One region of the Pseudomonas sp. Q1-7 genome, then DNA from elsewhere that is predicted to be linked to it. Evidence: riboswitches for the same ligand, from Rfam matches in the RefSeq annotation. Region 1 holds a riboswitch; the other holds the start of a gene.
What was found. A riboswitch is a leader RNA that binds a small molecule or an ion and turns the genes downstream of it on or off. The one in region 1 is predicted to bind cobalamin.
Positions count from the first base shown of each region.

Region 2: linked by a shared signal. The riboswitch ahead of btuB (TonB-dependent vitamin B12 receptor) and the one ahead of cobG (precorrin-3B synthase) in region 1 are both predicted to bind cobalamin.

Region 1 is NZ_CP116304.1:885,727-895,564, forward strand. Features, by position in the region: gene PJW05_RS04030 (OprD family porin) at 1-1,002, opposite strand, end outside; gene cobJ (precorrin-3B C(17)-methyltransferase) at 1,480-3,135, opposite strand; gene PJW05_RS04040 (precorrin-2 C(20)-methyltransferase) at 3,135-3,884, opposite strand; gene PJW05_RS04045 (precorrin-8X methylmutase) at 3,881-4,507, opposite strand; gene cobG (precorrin-3B synthase) at 4,504-5,820, opposite strand; cobalamin riboswitch at 5,908-6,189, opposite strand; gene cbiE (precorrin-6y C5,15-methyltransferase (decarboxylating) subunit CbiE) at 6,270-7,475, shown strand; gene PJW05_RS04060 (cobalt-precorrin-5B (C(1))-methyltransferase) at 7,568-8,665, shown strand; gene PJW05_RS04065 (cobalt-precorrin-6A reductase) at 8,662-9,393, shown strand; gene PJW05_RS04070 ((2Fe-2S) ferredoxin domain-containing protein) at 9,390-9,838, shown strand, end outside.
Region 2 is NZ_CP116304.1:2,145,943-2,155,780, forward strand. Features, by position in the region: gene PJW05_RS09975 (fimbrial protein) at 1-686, opposite strand, end outside; gene PJW05_RS09980 (fimbria/pilus outer membrane usher protein) at 705-3,203, opposite strand; gene PJW05_RS09985 (fimbrial biogenesis chaperone) at 3,207-3,944, opposite strand; gene PJW05_RS09990 (NAD-dependent deacylase) at 4,183-4,953, shown strand; gene PJW05_RS09995 (C40 family peptidase) at 5,023-5,637, shown strand; gene PJW05_RS10000 (C40 family peptidase) at 5,781-6,305, shown strand; gene PJW05_RS10005 (O-methyltransferase) at 6,313-6,963, shown strand; cobalamin riboswitch at 7,265-7,478, shown strand; gene btuB (TonB-dependent vitamin B12 receptor) at 7,546-9,417, shown strand; gene cobO (cob(I)yrinic acid a,c-diamide adenosyltransferase) at 9,431-9,838, shown strand, end outside.

The sequences.
Region 1 (9,838 bases):
GCGCAGTTGCCAGGACTCTTCCTTGGCGTTGTCGAAGCTGGAGTTGTAGCTGTCGTTGGCCAGGGTGCCGCCGCTGGTGCCGTTGACGCGCATCCAGGCGTTGTCGCCGCTGACCTTCTGCAGGCCGAGGGAGAAGGTGTTGCCGCCGTATTTGGCGGAGAGCAGGGCGGACCAGGTGCGGTTGTCCAGGTCGCCGGCCAGGGCGCTGCCGTTCTCCTTGCCGTCGAAGTAGCCGAGGTTGGCGCCCAGGGTCCAGTCGCCCACGGGCTGGCTGTGCGTCAGTTGCAGGTACTGCTGCTGGTAGATGTCGTCCAGCTCGGCGTACCACAGGCCGACCAGGGTGCGCTTCTCGTTGAAGGCGTACTCGCCGCCGGCGAAGTTGAAGCGGTCCGAGGTGAAGGCGGCGCGGCCGTTCATCGACATATCTTCCAGGCTGGCGTCGTTGCGCGGGCTGTTCTGGCGGAACTGGCCGCCGTACAGGGTCAGGCCGTCGAGCTCCTGGGAGGTGACCTGGCCGCCCTGGAAGGTCTGCGGCAGGGAGCGGCCGTCGTCGGCGCGGAGGATCGGCAGCACCGGCATCCATTCGCCGACTTTCAACTCGGTCTTCGACACGCGCATCTTGCCGGCCGCGGCCAGGCGGCCGAAGTCGTCGGCTGGGCGGCCGTCGTCATGCACCGGCAGCAACTGGGTGCCGCGGGTGCCCTTGCCGCCGTCGAGCTTGACCGCAAGCAGGCCGAGCAGGTCCACGCCAAACCCCACCGGCCCTTCGGTGAAGCCGGAGCGGGCGTCGAGGATGAAGCTCTGGGTCCATTCCTCGGCCTTGCCCTGGGGGTTGGTCGGGTTCACGAAGTTGCGGTTGATGTAGAAGTTGCGCAGGTTCAGGCCGACCTTGGCGTCTTCGGCGAAGCCGGCGGCGTGGACGCTGGCGGGCAACAGGGCGAGGCCGCAGGCGAGGCTGCCGGCCCCCAGGAGGGTGGAGTGAAGGGCGGTGCGGAGGATCATTGTTGTTGTGCTCCGGGGTTTCTTGGGTTGAGCCGGCCCCTGCGCGCGGCGTGCGCACATCGACAGGGTGGGGGCAAGGTGTGGCCCTGGACTCAGGGCATGATCTGGCCGGGTGGCCAGGTATCAGCCGCGGCTAGCCGTCGGCGAATCCGCTGGGCGCCAGTCGGGCGCGCCGGGAAAACGGGAGAATGGCCTGGCTGGCGCAGGCCTGGCGGGATGCAGTGAAGCCTGGGAAGTCGAGGGTCATGGTGGGCCCCTGTGGCAGTCTTGTTCTTATGCTCTGTTATACGTTGTCGTACAACATGGCGGCGATTATCAACAGGCTGCTTCGCCGTTGTCAACGCGTATAAGGCTTTAGTTCAAGGGCGCTGGGGACGTCAGGGGAAAGGGCGACGGATGGTGGTTGTACGATAACGAGGCGTCTCCATGGAGATCGGCATGGGTTTCGCTTCGCTCTACGCCATCCCGGGGGAGCGCTCAGCGATACCAGCGCGGCGTATACACCCAATCCTCGCCATTGCCCTTGGGCACGCGGCGGGTCAGCGACGAGCCGACGATCACCAGGGTGCGCATGTCCACTTGATCCGGGGTCAGTTCGCCGAGGCTGGTGAGCGTGAGCTTTTCCGCCGGGCGGCCGATATCCCGGCCCAGCACCACCACCGTTTCCGGCTTGCGGTGGCGGGCGACGATGTCCAGGGCGCGGCCCAGTTGCCAGGGGCGGGCCCGGGAAATCGGGTTGTAGAAGGCCATGGCCAGGTCGGCGGCGGCGGCATGGTCGAGGCGGTCCTCGATCACGGCCCAGGGCTTGAGGTTGTCCGACAGGGAAATCAGGCAGAAGTCGTGGCCCAGCGGCGCACCGGCCTTGGCCGCCGTGGCCAGGGCGGCGGAAACGCCGGGGTACACCTGCAGCTCCACCCGCAGCCAGTCGGGATCGCGGGCGTCGTCGAGGGCTTCGAGCACGGCGGCGGCCATGGCGAACACCCCCGGATCGCCGGAGGACACCACCACCACGCGGCGGCCGCTGGCGGCCAGCTCGAACGCGTGGCGGGCACGCTGCAGTTCTTCACGGTTGTCGGTGCAGTGGGCCACCTGGCCGGGGCGCAACGGTCCGGCCATGCGGATGTAGGTGTCGTAGCCGAGCAGGTCCTCGGCCTCGTCCAGGGCCCTGCGCGCGGCCGGCACCATGAATTCGGCGGCGCCGGGGCCGAGGCCGATCACGCTCAGGCGTCCGCGCGGCTGGCCGAAATCCTTCGGGTCCAGCGGTTGCGCCGCGAGGTGGAGGTCCAGGGTTTCGCCCTGATGATGCAAGGGGGGCAGGGCCGCTTCGCCCTCGATGAAGCGCAACGGCACACCGAGTGCGGCGGCGCTGGCCGCCAAGGCGGCATCCGTCATGCGCTCGCGAGGCGCCAGCAGGCAGGCCAGTGCCTGCGGCGCCAGCCCGGCGGTGGATAGCGCCTCGTGCAGGCTGTCGGCCGTTACGTCGCCATGGATGCGGGCGAGGACGACGCGGGGGTGGATGAGCAGTTCGTCGCGTTCGGCGGGACGAGCCTCGGCGGTGATCTGGATGACCCGTCGCGCCGTCTCGGCCAGGGGCAGACGGGCGTCCTCCAGCCAGGGCGCGGCACCTTCGACCCGCACGTTTTCCCCGCCGAGCAGGTCGGCGACGAAGCGCTTGCCCTGCTCGATATCGGCCAGGGCATAGCCCGCCGGCGGGTCCAGCAGGCAGGTGCCGAAGCGCAGTTCGCCGCTGGTGGTGATGGCCGGCGCCACGTCCAGCGCGGCGGCGATTTCCCGCGCCATGCGGTTGACCCCGCCAAGGCCGCCGAGCAGCGGCACCACGGCGCTGCCGTCCTCCGCCAGGGCCAGTACCGGTGGCTCGGCACCCTTGCTCGCCAGCAACGGTGCCAGGGTGCGGATGACGATGCCGGCGGCGCACAGGGCGATGATCGGCGTGTCCTCGCGATAGAGCCCGCGCAGGGTTTCTCCGAACTCCGCGTAGTGGGCGTCGGCGCCTTCGACCCGGCCGGCGAGGCCGAGGATGCGCGCCTGTGGATAAAGCGCCTGGATTTTCCGGGCGACCGGCAGGCCGCTCGCGCCGAGAAGCAGGATGGCCGGTGCGTTGCGCTGTTGCATCAGCCTCTCCACTGCTGGCCGGGGATGACGATCATCGAGAAGTAGGGCGAGGCCATGGGGTCCACCTCGTCCAGCGGCACGATGCGCTGGTTGGCCATGGTGGCGCGCTCCACGTAGTGAGCGCGGTCGGCGATGCCGAGCTGCTGCAGCACCCGGCGCACCTTGTCGAAGTTGCGCCCGAGCTTCATCACCACGGCGGCTTCGGCGTCAGCGAGGCGCGTCTTGAGTTCGTCTTCCGGCAACACGCCGGAGAGTACCGAGAGGCTCTGGTTGCGGTACACCAGGGGCACGCCGAGCACCGCCGCGCTGCCCAGCATGGAGCACACGCCGGGCACCACTTCCACCTCGTAGCGCGCGGCCAGGCGGTCGTGCAGGTACATGTAGGAGCCGTAGAAGAATGGGTCGCCCTCACAGATCACCGCCACGTCGCGACCGGCGTCCAGATGCTGGGCGACCTGTGCGGCGGCGGTGTCGTAGAAGTCGCTGATCACGGTCTCGTAGGACAGCGGCGGTTCCAGCTTCTCGGTGGTCACCGGGTAGACCAGAGGCATGCGCTGCTGCGTCTCGCCGAGGTGCTGCTCGATGATGCCGAAGGCATTGCCGCCCTGGCCCTGGCTGGCCTTCGCCTTGGCCACGAAATAGCCGACCACGGCGGCCGACTGCAGCAGGCGCAGGGCCTTGAGGGTGATCAGTTCGGGGTCGCCGGGGCCCACGCCCAGGCCGATCAGCCGTCCCTTGCGTTCCATCATTCCACCTCCGTGGCCAGGGCGTTGACCGCCGCCGCCGCCATGGCGCTGCCGCCGCGCCGCCCGCGTACGATCACGTAGGGCACGCCACGGCTGTCGGCGGCGAGCAGGTCCTTGGATTCCGCCGCGCCGACGAAACCCACCGGGAAGCCGAGGATCAGCGCCGGTCTGGGGGCGCCGGCATCGAGCATTTCCAGCAGGTAGAAGAGCGCGGTGGGGGCATTGCCGATCACCACCACGCTGCCTTCCAGATGCTCGCGCCAGTGCTCCAGCGCTACCGCCGAGCGGGTATTGCCGCGTTCGCGGGCCAGCTCCGGCACGCCCGGATCGTTGAGGGTGCAGATGACCCGGTTGTCCGCCGGCAGGCGCGCGCGGGTGATGCCTTCGGCCACCATGCGCGCATCGCAGAGGATCGGCGCGCCAGCGGCGAGCGCCGCGCGGCCGGCGCTGCCCGCGCCGGGCGAGAAGCGCAGGTCCGCCACCACGTCGACCATGCCGCAGGCGTGGATCACCCGCACCGCGAGCTTTTCCAGGTCGGCGGGAATACCGCTGAGATCGGCCTCGGCGCGGATGATGGAGAAGGAGTTGCGATAGATCTCCTGACCATCGCGGATGTATTCGATCATGGGGTGGAACTCCAGGTGTCAGGAGGCGTGGCCAGCCGTTCGCCGGCCTCTTGGATGCTGAGGTCGCGCGCCAGCAGCCGGCCGAAGCCGGCGCCGCCACGCTGGTACAGGTCATAGCGCCCCGGGCCGCTGGCCAGCAGGGTAAACGGCGCCACATGGGCGGCGGCGCAGGAGCGCGGGCAGCCGCTGAGGTGCACCACGGCGTCCGCCGGCAGCCGCGGCGCCAGGGCCAGGGCGTCGGCCTTGGTGTCGGCCAGGCCCCGGGTGCAGCCGGCGGAACCGGTGCAGGCGACCAGCCGCGCGAAGGGCTCGCTCGCCCCGGTGGCAAGGCCCAGTCGCCCCATGGCCCGCAGGACCGCGTCAGGGTGCCGCGCGTTGGGCAGCAGCAGGGATTGCCAGGGCGTCAGGCGCAGGCTGCCGTCGCCCAGGTCGTCGGCGAGTTCGGCCAGCGCCTGGAGCTGAGCGGCCCCCAGCCGGCCCAGTGCGGGGGCGCCACCGACGTGGCGGCCGGCGTGCGTGCCCAGGTGGGCGAAGGGCTGTGGCGTGGGGCGGCACCAGTCGCCGGCCGGCAACAGGGGAACGTCCAGCCGCTGCTGCAGACGCAGCAGCAGGTCGCCCTCCGGGTATTGGGCGAGCAGGTGGCGCATGCGCGTCTGCTCGGGTGTCGCCAGTTCGAGGAACAGCGCCAGCACGGCTTCCACCAGGGCGGGCACCTGGTCGCGCGCTACCGCCGCCAGGGCAGGGGCATCGCCAGCGGCGTGCGGCGGACAGCCCGCCAGGCCGAAGGCGAACAGTGCCTGATCGCCATCGCCCATGGCCGACAGCCAGAGATCGTGGGGATGGTCGAGCATCGCCATGGCCTCGCCGCCGTCCAGCAGCAGGGCGAACTTGGGCGACAGGGCGTGGAAGCGCGTCTGGTCTTGCAGCAGCGCGAGGATGCGTTCGGCCAGCGGCGAGATATCCACCAGGGCGCTGCCGTCGAGGCCGGCCAGCGGGCTGACCATCAGGTTGCGCACATCGTCGGCGCCGGGGGAGCCCGCGCCCAGGCCGGCGGCCAGCAGGGCCCCGATCAGCGCGCCCTCGCCGCCCGGTTTCACGCCGCGAATCTGCAGGTTGGAACGGTTGGTCGTCTCGATCACGCCAGCGGCGTATGCGGTCGCCGCGGCCGCCACGGCGCGGGCCTGGCTCGAACCCAGGCGGCCACAGGGCAGCTTGATCCGGCAGATGCCGCCGTCCCTGGCCTGGACGATGCGCAGCAACCCCGGACAGGCCGAGGGGCGGACGGAGGGGACTGTGGGTTGCGCGTGCTTCACTCAGGTCACCATGGTTGGCGTCGCGGCGACCCGGTTCCCTTGGCAAGGGACAACGTTGCACCGATACACCCCGCTCGATGCGCGCACACGCGACTGGTTCCACCGGCAGGTCTCCTGGCTGGCAGGTCGTCGTCCTCTGCGGCCTTCCCGAAAATTCAGTGGCCTGTTCAGGTTGAGCAAATGCTGCTGCGCTCGATGATGGGGGCGTTGGCGACGGCCTTGCCTAATCTTCGCGCGCGACGCTTTCGATCAATCTGGAATGCATGGACTCGCTGCTTACAGTTGCGGGGGCAGCCACGGCTCGACCGTGTTCCCTCTTAGGCCGGGCTCGTCAGGTGAGCGCCGGCGACCGATGAAGGGCGCTATTATGCCCGCTTTGCCCGGAGCGGGGAAAAGGCTGCCTGTCGGAAGCCGGATATCCCGGGCGATTTCGGAAATGAGGACGGCAAATGCAGCCCTGGCTGACAGTGATTGGTATTGGCGAAGACGGCTACGCGGGCCTGGGCAAGGCGGCCCGTCACGCCCTGCTGGACGCCGCCGAGGTGGTCGGCGGAGCGCGCCAGCTCGACCTGCTGCCCCGCTGCATCCGCGCCCGCCGCACGCCCTGGCCGAGCCCCTTCTCTCTGGCGCCGGTGCTGGAAAAACGCGGTACGCCGATCTGCGTGCTGGCCAGCGGCGATCCCATGCTGTTCGGCGTCGGCGCCAGCCTGGCGCGGCAGGTTGCCAGCGCGGAAATGCGTGTGCTGCCCGCGCCTTCGTCCTGTTCGCTGGCGGCTGCCCGCCTGGGCTGGCCGCTGCAGGAGGTGGTCCTGCTGTCGCTGGTCGCCCGGCCCCTGGCCGTGCTGAATGCCCACCTGCATGAAGGCGCCCGCCTGCTGGTGCTGAGCAACGACGGCAGCAGCCCGGCCGCCGTCGCGGCGCTGCTGGCCGAGCGCGGTTTCGGCTGCAGCCGGCTGACCGTGCTGGAGCACCTGGGGGGCGAACGGGAGCGGCGTATCGACGGCGTCGCCGGTGAATGGCCGGCGGGCGACAACGCCGCGCTCAACCTGCTGGCCATCGAAGTCCAGGGCGACGCGGGCACCCGTGCGTTGCCCCTGACCACCGGCCTGGCGGACGACGCCTTCCGCCACGACGGCCAGCTCACCAAGCGCGACGTGCGCGCCATCACCCTGGCGCGGCTGGCGCCACGTCCGGGTGAATTGCTGTGGGACGTGGGCGCCGGTTGCGGCTCCATCGGCATCGAATGGATGCGCGCCCACCCGACTTGCCGCGCCATCGCCATCGAAGCCAACGCGGAGCGCCAGGCGCACATCGCCCACAACCGCGATGCCCTCGGCGTGCCCGGCCTGCAACTGGTGGCTGGCGAGGCTCCGGCGGCGCTGGACGGCCTGCCCGCGCCGGACGCCCTCTTCATCGGCGGCGGCGTCACCGAAGCCGGCGTGCTGGACACCTGCTGGAGCCGGCTGAAGCCTGGCGGACGGCTGATCGCCAATGCCGTGACCCTGCAGAGCGAGGCCGTCCTGATGGCCTTCCGCACAGCCCATGGCGGCGAACTCACGCGCATCGCCGTGGCCCAGGCCCAACCACTGGGTGGCTTCGACACCTGGCGTTCGGCCCTGCCGATTACCCTGCTTGAGGTGACCAAGCATGCGTAGGTTGGTGCCGAGGAACGAGGCCCAGCATCGACGCGTTGGGCTTCGCTGCGCTCAGCGCCAAGCTGAACCTCTGAGTGGACCCGCCATTGCCCATGCGTGACGAAACCCCCGAACAGCCCGCGCCCCTGCGCAGCGGCTACACCACCGGCAGCTGCGCCACGGCGACCAGCCTGGCGGCGGCGCGCCTGTTGCTGGGCGGGGAGGCGACGGATGCGGTGGAAATCGTGCTGCCCAAGGGGCAGCAGGTGCTGATGCGCCTGGAGTTCTGTCGGCTGATGGGCGGCGGCGCCGAAGCCGGCACCCTGAAGGATGCCGGCGACGACCCGGACGTGACCCACGGTGCGCTGATCTATGCCCAGGTGCGCCTGGCCGCCGAAGCCGGCGTGCGCTTCCATGCCGGCCCCGGCGTCGGCACCGTCACCAAGCCGGGCCTGACCCTGGCCGTGGGCGAGCCGGCGATCAACCTGGTGCCCCGGCAGATGATCACCGAGCACCTCACCCGCCTCGCTGCCGAGCGCGGCTACCGCGGCGGATTCGCGGTGACGCTCTGCGTACAGGGTGGCGAGGAGCTGGCGCTGAAGACCATGAACCCGCGTCTGGGCATCCTCGGCGGCCTGTCGATTCTCGGCACCACCGGCATCGTCAGGCCGTTCTCCTGCTCGGCCTACATCGCCTCCATCCACCAGGGGATCGATGTCGCCCGTGCCAATGGCTTCCGCCACCTGGCCGCCTGCACCGGCAACGCCAGCGAGGACGCCATGCGCCGCCGCTACCACCTGGACGACACCGCGCTGATCGAAATGGGCGACTTCGCCGGCGCGGTGCTCAAGCACCTGCGCAAGGCGCCGGTGGACAAGCTCAGCCTGTGTGGCGGCTTCGGCAAGATCAGCAAGCTCGCCGCCGGCCACCTGGACCTGCACAGCCGCAGCTCCAGCATCGACCTGCCGCTGCTGGCGCAATGGGCCGCCGAACTGGGTGCCAGCGCCGAGTTGCAGGCCGCCATGCGCGGCGCCAACACCAGCCAGCTGGCGCTGGTCATGGCCCAGGACGCCGGCATCGCGCTGGGCAACGCGGTCTGCGCCCATGCCCTGGCCTTCGCCCGCAAGACCGTGCCGGCCGGCGTGGCGCTGGAAGTCTTCGCCATCGACCGTCTGGGCAACATCGTCGGTGAGGCCGTGGAACCGCGATGACGCGCATCCTCCTGCTGGGCGGGGTCAGCGAAGCCCTGGCCATCGCCCGCCGCCTGGGACCCGCGCACGTCTACAGCCTCGCCGGCCTCGGCAAGGTGCCGGACGACCTCGCCTGCCAGGTGCGCGTGGGCGGTTACGGCGGCGCCGAAGGCCTGGCCCGGTTCATGGCCGCCGAAGGCATCGGCCTGCTGCTGGACGCCACCCACCCCTATGCCGCGCAGATCAGCCGCAATGCCGCTGCCGCCGCCCGGCTGGCGGGCGTGCCCTGCTGGGCCCTGCGCCGTCCCGGCTGGCAGGCGGGCGAGGCCGACGACTGGCGCGAGGTCGAAGACTGGCAGGGGCTGACGGCGGCCCTGAGGGCGTTCCGCCGCCCGTTCTTCACCCTCGGTCGCGAACCCCTGGAGCACCTCCACGAGATTCCGCCACGGCAGCACTGGACCGTGCGCTGCCTGCAAGACCAGCCGGCGGGTGAGCGCTACGAGGTGATAGGCGCCCGTGGCCCCTTCGACCTCGACGGCGAGCGCGCGCTGTTCGCACGGCTGGGCAGCGACGTGCTGGTCAGCAAGAACAGCGGCAGTCAGTCCACCGAACCCAAGTTGCAGGTGGCCCGCGAACGCGGGCTGCCGGTGCTGATCCTCAAGCGTCCGGACCTGCCGCCGGTGACGCGCGAATTCGATTCGGTCGAGCGCCTCTGGCAGGCCCTTGCCCCCTACCTGGAAACCCCATGAACGCAACTTCCTACGCCCGCGTGCTGTTCGCCGGGCCGGACCTCGGCGAGGGTGCCTTCGCCGAACTCTTCCGTCGCCAACTGGCTGCCCTGCGCGGTGGGCCGGCCCTGGCCGATGTCGTCGATACCAGCGCCGGCTACGACGCCCTCTGGCGCGAAGTGCAGGCCAGTGCGCGGCCGCTGCTGGTGATCGATCTGGAGCCGCAAGCCTCTGCCCCGCACCTGGACTGGCTGCGCAGCGAACTGGGCCGGCTGGAGGCGCCCGACGGGTTGTTCGTCGCCAGCCTGCTCGGCCAGTTCGAGGCCGACCCGGCCGGCGCCGCCTGTGCCCTGGTCGAGCGCCCGGCGTTGCACCTGGCCTGCCTGGATGTGCCCGCTCTACCCGGCAGCCACGCCTGGTCCTGCATCCCGCCCCACGCCCGTCGCCTGCTGCTGTGCAACGGTCC
Region 2 (9,838 bases), 1.3 Mb from region 1:
TTGCCGCTGGTGCAGCCCGCGGCGTGGTCGCAGCCCGGGCTCAGGCCGGGGCTGAGCCCGCCGCCCTGGAAGGCGATATAGCCGTTGGGCTGGGCATGGCTGTAGAGCCCCTCCGTCGGTTCGCCGAGGCCGGGCTGGACCTGGGTGTCGTCGAGCTTCACCAGTTCCACGGTGACGTCGCTGAAGTCCCTGGCCTTGATCTCGACCCGGCCAGTGGCGGGGTTGAGTTCACCGGCGATCTGCCGGCGCTGCCAGGTGCGCGAGAAGGTCCGGTTGCTCTGCACATGGGTGATCTTCACCGCGACGTTGCGCCACGGGCTGTAGTAGTGGCCCGGCATGCCGCTCACCTCGTGCCTGCCGCTGAGGGCGTCGCTGCCGTTGGTGGAGAAGTATTCATAGAAGGGGCCGTCGCTGGGCAGGCATTCGTAGGCGACCGTCTCCGGGTTGACGTTGGCGTTGCGCGCCACCGAGATCGTCGCCATGCCCAGCACGGTGCCCGCCGGCTGCAGGCTGTCGGCGTTGAGGGTGACGGCGGGCAGGCCGAGGTTGCCGTTGGCGGTTTCGTGGGCGCTGTACGGCCAGACCGGGCGGCAGGCCGCTTCGGCCAGGCCGGGGGCGCAGGGGAGTCCGATGAGCAGGCCGAGGCTGAGCAGGCCGTGGCGCAGAGGGGAAGCGAGGAATGCCATGTCGGTCGGTTCCTGGGGTCAGGGGTGTTGGGCGGGGCGGCAGGCGGATTCGAGGTGGATCATCGGCTTGAGCCGGTCCGCCTCGGCAATCGCGTAGCCGGTCACGCACTGTTCGTCCGGGGCCTCGCCCCAGCGCACGGTCAACTGGCCGCGCTCCTGCTCGACGCGGGCGTAGAGCTGGCTGGCCTGGCCGACCATGCCGACGTTCCTGCCCTGGGCGTCGTAGACCTCGGCGCCCATGGGCAGCGCCTCGTCGCCGTCGCGCGGCGCCCGCAACAGCAGGGCGTAGCCGGCCAGGGTGTCGAACGTCAGGCGCAAGGCGGCGCCGGCGGTGGGGACGACGCGCTTCTGGGTTTCCTGCAGCTCCACATTGGCGGCCATGCCTTCGCTGTTCAGGCCGACCACGTTGTAGCGGTAGGGCGCCAGGGTCGGCAGCAGGGCGTAGCCGAAACGGTCGATCCGCGCGCCCTGGCCGTTCATCACCAGCGCGCCCTCGGCGCCCTTGGCTTCGATCAGGGCGAAGGTGTCGCCCAGGTACGGACCCGCGGTGATCCCGCCGGAGTGGATCGCCAGCGACCCCATGGCATTCGCCGAGACCTGCCAGAAGTCCGTGCCACGGGACAGGCTGCCGCTCAGCGCCACATTGGGGAAGCGCTTCTGCAGGGTGCCGCCCAGCACCGTGCTGTGGTCGATCTCGGCATGGGAGACGTTGAGGCCGTAGGTCAGGTCCCGCGCTTCTCCGGCCGTGCCGGAGAGGTTCGCCTGGTGGTAGTAGCCCCGCCGGCCGCTGTGGTTGGTACTGGCGGTGAGGGTCGAGTTGCCGCCGGCGCTGCCCAGCGGTATGGAAATCGACAGCATGTGCAGGGTGTTGGCGCGCTGGTCCAGGCTGTCGAAGCGGCGCGAGATGGCCAGGTTGTAGCCGATGCCGTTGGCGAAAGTGCCCGAGTAGCCGAACTGCAACTGCCGGTCGTTGCCCTTGCGATTGCGGTAGCTCTGGGTGGAGGCCGCGAGGTACAGCGAGTCGGTGCCCGCCAGGCGCTGGTTGACCTGGACGTCCAGGCGCGAGCGCTGCTGGTAGCTGCCGGAACTCCAGTCGCCTTGTACCCCGCTTTCGCGTTCGCCCAGGGCGTCGATCAGTTCGCGGTAGCCCTCGGTGGAATAGCGTGCGCTGCCGATGGACAGGTTGGTGCCGCTGCCCTGGAAGGTCCGGCTGTAGGTGGCCTGGCTCATCCAGCCGCGTTTCTGGCCGTCGGGCACCTCCGCGCGGGAAACGGTCGTGCTCAGGCCGAAGGCGCCGAGGCTGTTGGTGTACACCCCGCCCACCAGGGTGCCGAGGTAGCCGGAGGCGGCGCGGCTGGCGAGGCGGGCGGTCAGGGCGTTGCTCAGGCCATATTCGAAGCTGCCCTCGACGAACGACGCCTGGGGCATGTCCATGCCGCCGTGGCGCACCTGGCCGGCGGCCAGCGAGTAGCGCCAGAGGCCCGGCCGCAGGGCGTTGGGCATGGGCGAGTAGGGCACCTTGAAGGTGCTGGTGCGGCCGTCCGCCTCGGTGACTTCCACCTCCAGGTCGCCGCCGTATCCGGTCGGGAACAGGTCGTTGATCGCAAAGGGACCGGGCGCCACCGTGGTCTGGTAGAGCTCGTTGCCGTCCTGGCGAATCACCACCCGCGCATTGCTGTTGGCGATACCGTGCACGGTCGGGGCGTAGCCGCGCAGCGAGTCGGGCAGCATGCGCTCGTCGCTGGCCAACTGGATGCCGCGATAACCCATGCTGGACAGCAGTTGGCCGCTGGTGAAGGTCTCGCCCACGGTCACCTCGCTCTGCAGGCCCGGCAGGCTGCGCTGGGCGTAGGTGCGCAGGGACTTCCAGACGCTGGGCATGTCGTTGCCCGTGTTCAGGCTGGCCTGGTGGCGCAGGCGCCAGCCGGCCAGGTTGAGCCCGGCGTTGAGCCCCAGGTAGCTGGAATGGCTGTGCCCGTCCCGCGCGGTGACCCGGAAGTGGCTGGCGTTGTAGCCGATGAAACCGAGGCTGCCGCCGTCATCCCATTCTTCGACGGGGATGTGTCCGCGCGGCAGGCTGTGCAGCGACGCCTGGGGAATCGACAGCTCCAGGCGCAGCCGTGGAAAGTCCAGCCGTTCGCTGGCGCCGTCGAGGCTTTCGGCCAGGTGCCGGCAGGAGGGGTTGGCCGCGGCCGGCAGTGGCTCGAGCAACTCGGGGAGTACGCCGAAGGCGGCCAGGTCCTCCGGGCTGAAGCAGGCTTGCAGCCTGTGGTCGGCGTCTTCCTCGAAACGCAGGTCCCGGCGGCCGAGGGACTCGCCATTGAGGATGACGTCCACCCCATACGTGCCGGGGACGGCGGCATTGGGCCGGTTGAAACGGGTCAGTGACTGCCCGCTGGCGACACCGCGCAGCAGATGGCTGTCGAAGCTGTAGCCGGCGGCGTCCGTCCCCGCATGGGCCGGCGCCGCTGTCGCCAGCGCAAGGGCCAGCGGCGCGAGTGCTGTGAAACGTCCCATGTCTCAGCGGGTCAGCGGAATGTGCTTTTCCAGTCGCCCGCCGAGGTCGGTGACCAGGAGCAGGCGCAGGCTTTCGGGCTGGCCGGGAAGGCTGTCGCGCCGTACCCGCCATTCGGCCTTCGAGAAGGGCGGCAGGCTGCTGTCGAACGCCACCGGCGCGCGTTGCTCCCGCAGCCCTGCGTCGACTTCGGAAAAGGTGACGAAGTAGCCGGTGGGGTTGCGGACGCCGATCAGCCAGTGGTCGCCCTCGGCGCGGACGTCGAAGCTCAGCAGGTCGGGCACCTGCTGCGGAGCCTGGGCGATGGTCTTGGGGCGGTAGAACACCTTGAGGCGGTGGCGGGGCATGATCACGAACTGGTTGCGGCCCTCCTGGTCGACATGGCTCGGCGGAATCTGCAGCACATTGAGGAAGAACAGCGATTCGCGATCGGCCGGCAGTTCCTCCCCGGTGAAGCGCAGGCGAATGGACTGGCCGGAGCGGCCTTCCATGCGGAACACCGGCGGCGTGACGATGAAGGGGGCGTCGGCCGTTTCCGGCGTCGAATCCTCGGAGCCCCGGTCCATCCAGGCCTGGACCAGGCTGGGGTATTCGGCCCGGTTGCTCATATGCAGCGAGCGCTCGCGGGCGTCCGAGGGATAGAGGATGCGGCTGCCGGTGATCACGACATTGGCGTTGGCCTGGCCGGCGAGCCAGGTGCCGCAGACGAGGGTGAGGCTGATGAGGAGGCGAATTTTCGACATGAACGGGCTCGCGCCGCCGCAGGCGTGGCTGCGCGGCATTGGGTAAGCGTTGGGGCAGGCCCTTCGGCGGGGCGCTGGTTCAGGGCTGGGGATGGTAGGAAGCGGCGGCCGTGCGGCGAATGGGACGAATCCGAATCAGCGCAGCGGCCCGATGCTGGGAGCCTGGCCGGCATTGCGCGTAAGCTTGCCCCGTTCCGCCCGGCGCGGAGGGCGGCGAGGCGCAGAGGAGGATATCGGGATGCAGGACCACGACATCGCACAGGTCGCAGCCGTGCTCAGGGACGCTCGGCGAATCCTGGTCATCACGGGGGCGGGGTTGTCGGCCGATTCGGGCCTGCCGACCTACCGGGGGCTGGGCGGGCTGTACAACGGCGTGACCGAGGAAGGCTTGCCGATCGAAGAGGCGCTGTCCGGTCCCATGCTGCAGCGCAACCCGGCGCTCTGCTGGAAATACCTGGCGCAGCTCGGCCATGCCTGCCTGGGCGCCCGCCCGAATGCCGGTCACGACGCCATCGCCCGCCTGCAGCAACTGAAGCCCGAATGCTGGGTACTGACGCAGAACATCGATGGCTATCACCGCCAGGCGGGGTCGCCGCCGGAGCGGCTGATCGAGATACATGGCGAACTGTCGCCGCTGTATTGCCAGTCCTGCGGGGCGGAAAGTTCCGACCTCACCCGACATCTGGCGGGCGAAATGCCTCCCAGGTGCCGGGAATGTGGTGGTATCCTCCGACCGCCCGTGGTGCTGTTCGAGGAAATGCTCCCAGAGCAAGCCATCGACAGCCTCTACGCCGAGCTACGCAAGGGATTCGATGCGGTGATCTCGGTGGGAACCACGGCGAGCTTTCCTTACATCATCGAGCCCGTGCTCCGCACCCGCCATGCAGGCGGTTTCACCGTGGAGATCAATCCGGCGCTCACCGACCTCAGCCCCGTGGTCGATGTTCACCTCAGAGGAAAGGCCTTAGATATTCTGCAAGGACTGCTGAGTCACATTTTGGGCGATTAAATTTGCAAATCGATTTGATAGAGGGCATAGTCGCGCCTTCATCAAATTCCAGTCGACACGGTCGTGCCCATGCTGAAGCGCTTCGCACCCCTCGTGCCTCTCACCTTCGTCCTGTTTCTCGCCGCTTGCGCGAACACCGCGCAGCAGCAACCGCAGTTCCAGAGCCAGGCGCCCGTAGCCGATGGCGCGCCGGATTCGCTGCTCGCCGATCGCGAGCCCACCGCCCTGGACCTGGCCAACCTCACCGACGACGAGCCCTACCAGATGCCCTCCCTGGCCGACGGCCTGCTGGAGCGCGGCTTCGAACTGGTCGGCACGCCTTACCGCTTCGGCGGCCGCTCCCTGAAGACCGGCTTCGACTGCAGTGGCTTCGTTGGCTACCTGTTCAAGGAAGAAGCCGGCATCCAGCTGCCACGCTCGACCCGCGAGATGATCAACCTGGACGCCCCGGTGATCGCCCGCAGCGAACTGCAGCCCGGCGATATCGTGTTCTTCAACAACCGTGGCCGCGGCCGCGTCAGCCATGCAGGCATCTACATCGGCGACGACCAGTTCATCCACTCCAGCAGCAGCCGTAGCGGCGGTGTCCGCGTCGACAGCCTCGATGACCGCTACTGGAAGGCCAGCTACATGGAAGCCAAGCGCGTCCTGGCGCTGAACACCCCGCATCCGCTGCATCGCTGATCTCGCCGGTTGCGAGACGACAAACCGAGGCGGCCCCAGTGGCCGCCTCGGCTTTTTTCTGCCTGAGCGTACAGCTTTTTCTTGCAATATCACTGTGCGATCAGCACATTAGCGAGGATTCCTCAAGTCAGGACTGACTTGCCATGCTTGCACCGGACCGCTTCGCCATCCTTGCCCTGGCCGCGCTGCTCACCGCTTGTGCGAGCAAGGCGCCGCCTTCCTCGCCCGTCGTCATATCCCCCGTCCCGCAGCAGTTCTCGCCGGCTGCCGAAGACGTCTTGTTTCGCGCCCTGGGCCTGGTGGGCACGCCCTATCGCTGGGGCGGCAACACCCCGGACAGCGGCTTCGATTGCAGCGGCCTGATCGGCTACGTCTACCGCGACGCCGCGGGCATCAGCCTGCCGCGCACCACCGGCGAGCTCCTCGCCATGCGCGCCCCCAGCATCGGCCTCGATGCTCTGCAGAGTGGCGACCTGGTGTTCTTCGCCACCAACGGCGGCGGCCAGGTCAGCCATGCCGGCATCTATGTGGGGGAGGGGCGCTTCGTCCATGCGCCGCGCACCGGCGGAACGGTGCGCCTCGACAGCCTGTCGGACGGCTACTGGCAGCGCAGCTATCTCAGCGCCAAGCGCGTAATCTTCGACCCACGCATGGCGCAGAACCCCTGAGGCCCCCATGACCAACCGCACGCTGAACCTCGACGACGCCCTCTACGGCTACCTCCTCCAGGTCTCGCTGCGGGACACGCCGCTGCTCGCCCGCCTGCGCGCGGAAACCGCCGCGCTGCCCATGGCTCGCTGGCAGATTGCCCCGGAGCAGGGCCAGTTCATGGCGCTGCTGGTGAAGCTGATCGGTGCCCGGCGCATCCTCGAAGTGGGCACCTTCACCGGCTACAGCGCCCTGTGCATGGCCGCCGAACTGCCCGCCGAGGGCCGCCTGATCTGCTGCGACCTGCCCGGCGACTACAACGCCATCGCCCGTCGCCATTGGCAGGAAGCCGGCCTCGCCGACCGCATCGAACTGCGCCTGGCACCGGCCCTGGAGACGTTGGCGCAGTTGGACAGCGGCAGTTTCGACCTGATCTTCATCGATGCCGACAAGGCCAATTACCCGGCCTACCTGGAAGAAGGGCTGCGCCTGGCGCGCCAGGGTGGCCTGATTCTTTTCGACAACGTGTTGTGGAGCGGCCGCGTGCTCGAGGCCGCACCGGACAGCGCCGACACCCGCGCCATCCAGGCCCTGAACAGCGCGCTGAAAAATGACGCACGCGTCGATCTCTCGATGCTCCCCGTGGGCGATGGCCTGACCCTCTGCCGAAAACGCTGAGCCGCATACCCGCGCCGCCGGTTGGCGCCAAGCGCAGCGCGGCCCAATGGCGCGATTACCGGCATGGGCTCGTTGGGTTTCGTGCCTCAACCCAACCTACGGCGGACCGCATGCGCTAACGGGTATGCCGCCACCGGGACCGCAGGTTGGCGCCAAGCGCAGCGCGGCCCAATGGCGCGATTACCGGCATGGGCTCGTTGGGTTTCGTGCCTCAACCCAACCTACGGCGCGCTGCAGACGCTGAGCGGCATCCTTGAACCGAGGGGGTGGCTCGAATTGACGCTGCCTCCCCGAGTCTCTAACCTTCGCCGCTGCCTCAGGTGCCCCATGGCTTCGGCCAATGGGGTGAAACAGGGAAGCCGGTCCATTCCTTCGAAGAATCCGGCGCTGCCCCCGCAACGGTAGGCGAGTAGACAGCCGCAATCGGCCACTGTGCCCCTGGCATGGGAAGGCGCGGCACGGGAGTTTCGGCTCCACTCGCAAGCCCGGAGACCGGCCTGGCGCAAACAGGGCATCGCGGAGCCTTCCGCATGCAGTATTCCTTGTAGATGTCGCGCGGGTGGCACGACGGAGACCCAGACCTTGATTCGCAAGCCTTTCTTCAGGCCGGCGGCGCTTGCGCTGCTCGGCGGAACCTTCATTTCCCCCTCCCTGGTCGCGGCGCCGCTGACCCTCGACGAGCAGGTGGTTACCGCGACCCGCAGCGAGCGGCCGGTGCGCGCCAGCCTCGCCGCTACCACGGTCATCGACCGTGAAGAAGTCGAGCGCAGCCAGGCGCGTTCGGTGCCCGAGCTGCTGCAGAAGGTGCCGGGCGTGACCCTCAGCAACAACGGCGGTCCGGGCAAGAACACCACGCTGTTCCTGCGTGGCAGCGAGTCCGACCACGTGCTGGTGCTGATCGACGGCATCAAGGTGGGTTCGGTGAGCGCCGGCCTCACCGCCTTCCAGGACCTGCCGGTGGAGTTGATCGAGCGCATCGAGGTGGTCCGTGGTCCGCGTTCCAGCCTCTACGGTTCCGAAGCCATTGGTGGGGTGATCCAGATCTTCACCCGCAAGGGCGGCCAGGAAGGGGCCAAGCCCTGGTTCTCCGCCGGCTACGGCACCCACGACAGCTACGAAGGCAGCGCCGGGGTTTCCGGGGGGGACGGCAAGGGTTGGTACAGCCTGGGGGTCAGCAGCCAGGACACCGACGGTATCAACTCCCGCCGTCAGGGCAGCGACTACTACGAGCCGGACGCCGACGGCTACCGCAACCTCTCCGGCAACCTGCGCGCCGGCTATCGTTTCGACAACGGCCTGGAGCTGGATGGCACGCTGATGCGCGCCAAGGCCCACAACGATTACGACGACATCGACTCGTCGGGCTTCTTCCACCCACAGGGCGGCCACAATGCCAACGCAGACAACCGCCAGGAATTGCTGGGCGGCCGCGTCCGCTACAGCCCGGCGGAACGCTGGGATGTGACCCTGCAGGCCGGCCGCAGCGAGGACAAGAGCACCAGCCACACCGATGGCGTGTTCGATGCGCGCTTCGACTCCACCCGCGACAGCGCCTCCTGGCTCAACGACCTGACCCTGGCCGAGGGGCATGTGCTGACCCTGGGCTACGACTGGCAGCGCGACCGGATCAGCAGCTCCACCGCCTTCGACAAGGACTCCCGCAAGAACCAGGGCGGGTTTGCCCAATACCTCGGCCAGGCCGGTCGCCAGGACTGGCAGCTGGCCCTGCGCCGCGACGACAACGAGCAGTTCGGCACTCATGACACCGGCAACGCCGCCTGGGGCTATGCCCTGACCGAAGCGCTGCGTTTCAGCCTGAGCTACGGCACCGCCTTCAAGGCGCCCAGCTTCAACGAGCTGTACTACCCCGGCTACGGCAATCCCGACCTGGATGCGGAAACCTCGGAGAGCTTCGAAGCCGCCCTCGCCGGTCAGCACGACTGGGGCCACTGGTCGATCAATGCCTACCGCACCCATGTGGATGACCTGATCGCCTACGACTCCACCCTCGGCCCGTTCGGCGGCCCGAACAACATCGGCAAGGCGCGCATCGATGGCCTCGAACTGGTGGTCGGCAGCCACTGGCTGGGCTGGGACTGGAGCGCCAACGCGACCTTTCTCGACCCGGAGAACCGCGAGTCCGGTGCCAACGATGGTAATGAACTGCCGCGTCGGGCCAAGGAAATCTTCAATCTGGACCTCGATCGGCGCATCGGCCGCTTCGGCGTCGGCGCCACTGTGCATGCCGAAGGCCGCAGCTATAACGACCTGGCCAACCGCGAACGCGTTGCCGGTTACGCCACGGTGGACCTGCGCGGCGAATACTGGCTGACCGAGGAGTGGCGCCTGCAGGCCAAGGTCAGCAACCTGCTGGACGCCGATTACGAAACCGCCCTGGACTATAACCAGCCGGGACAGGCGGTGTTTTTCACCGTCCGTTACCAGGCCCTGTGAGGAGGAACGTCCGATGAGCGAATCCGCCGAACGCGATGCCCGCCACAAGGCGCGCATGCAGCGCAAGAAGGCCGTGGTCGACGAAAAGATTGCCCAGGCCCAGAGCGAGTACGGCCTGCTGCTGGTGCACACCGGCAATGGCAAGGGCAAGAGCAGTTCCGCCTTCGGCATGGTTGCCCGTGCCTTGGGCCACGGTCTCAAGGTGGGCGTGGTGCAGTTCATCAAGGGCGGCATGTCCACCGGCGAGGAGAACTTTTTCCGCCGCTTCCCCGACGAGGTCAGCTACCACGTGATGGGCGAGGGCTACACCTGGGATACCCAGGACCGCCAGCGCGATATCGAGAAGGCCCGCGCGGCCTGGGCGGTGGCCCGCGGCCTGCTGGACGACCCGCGGATCGGCCTGGTGGTGCTCGATGAGCTG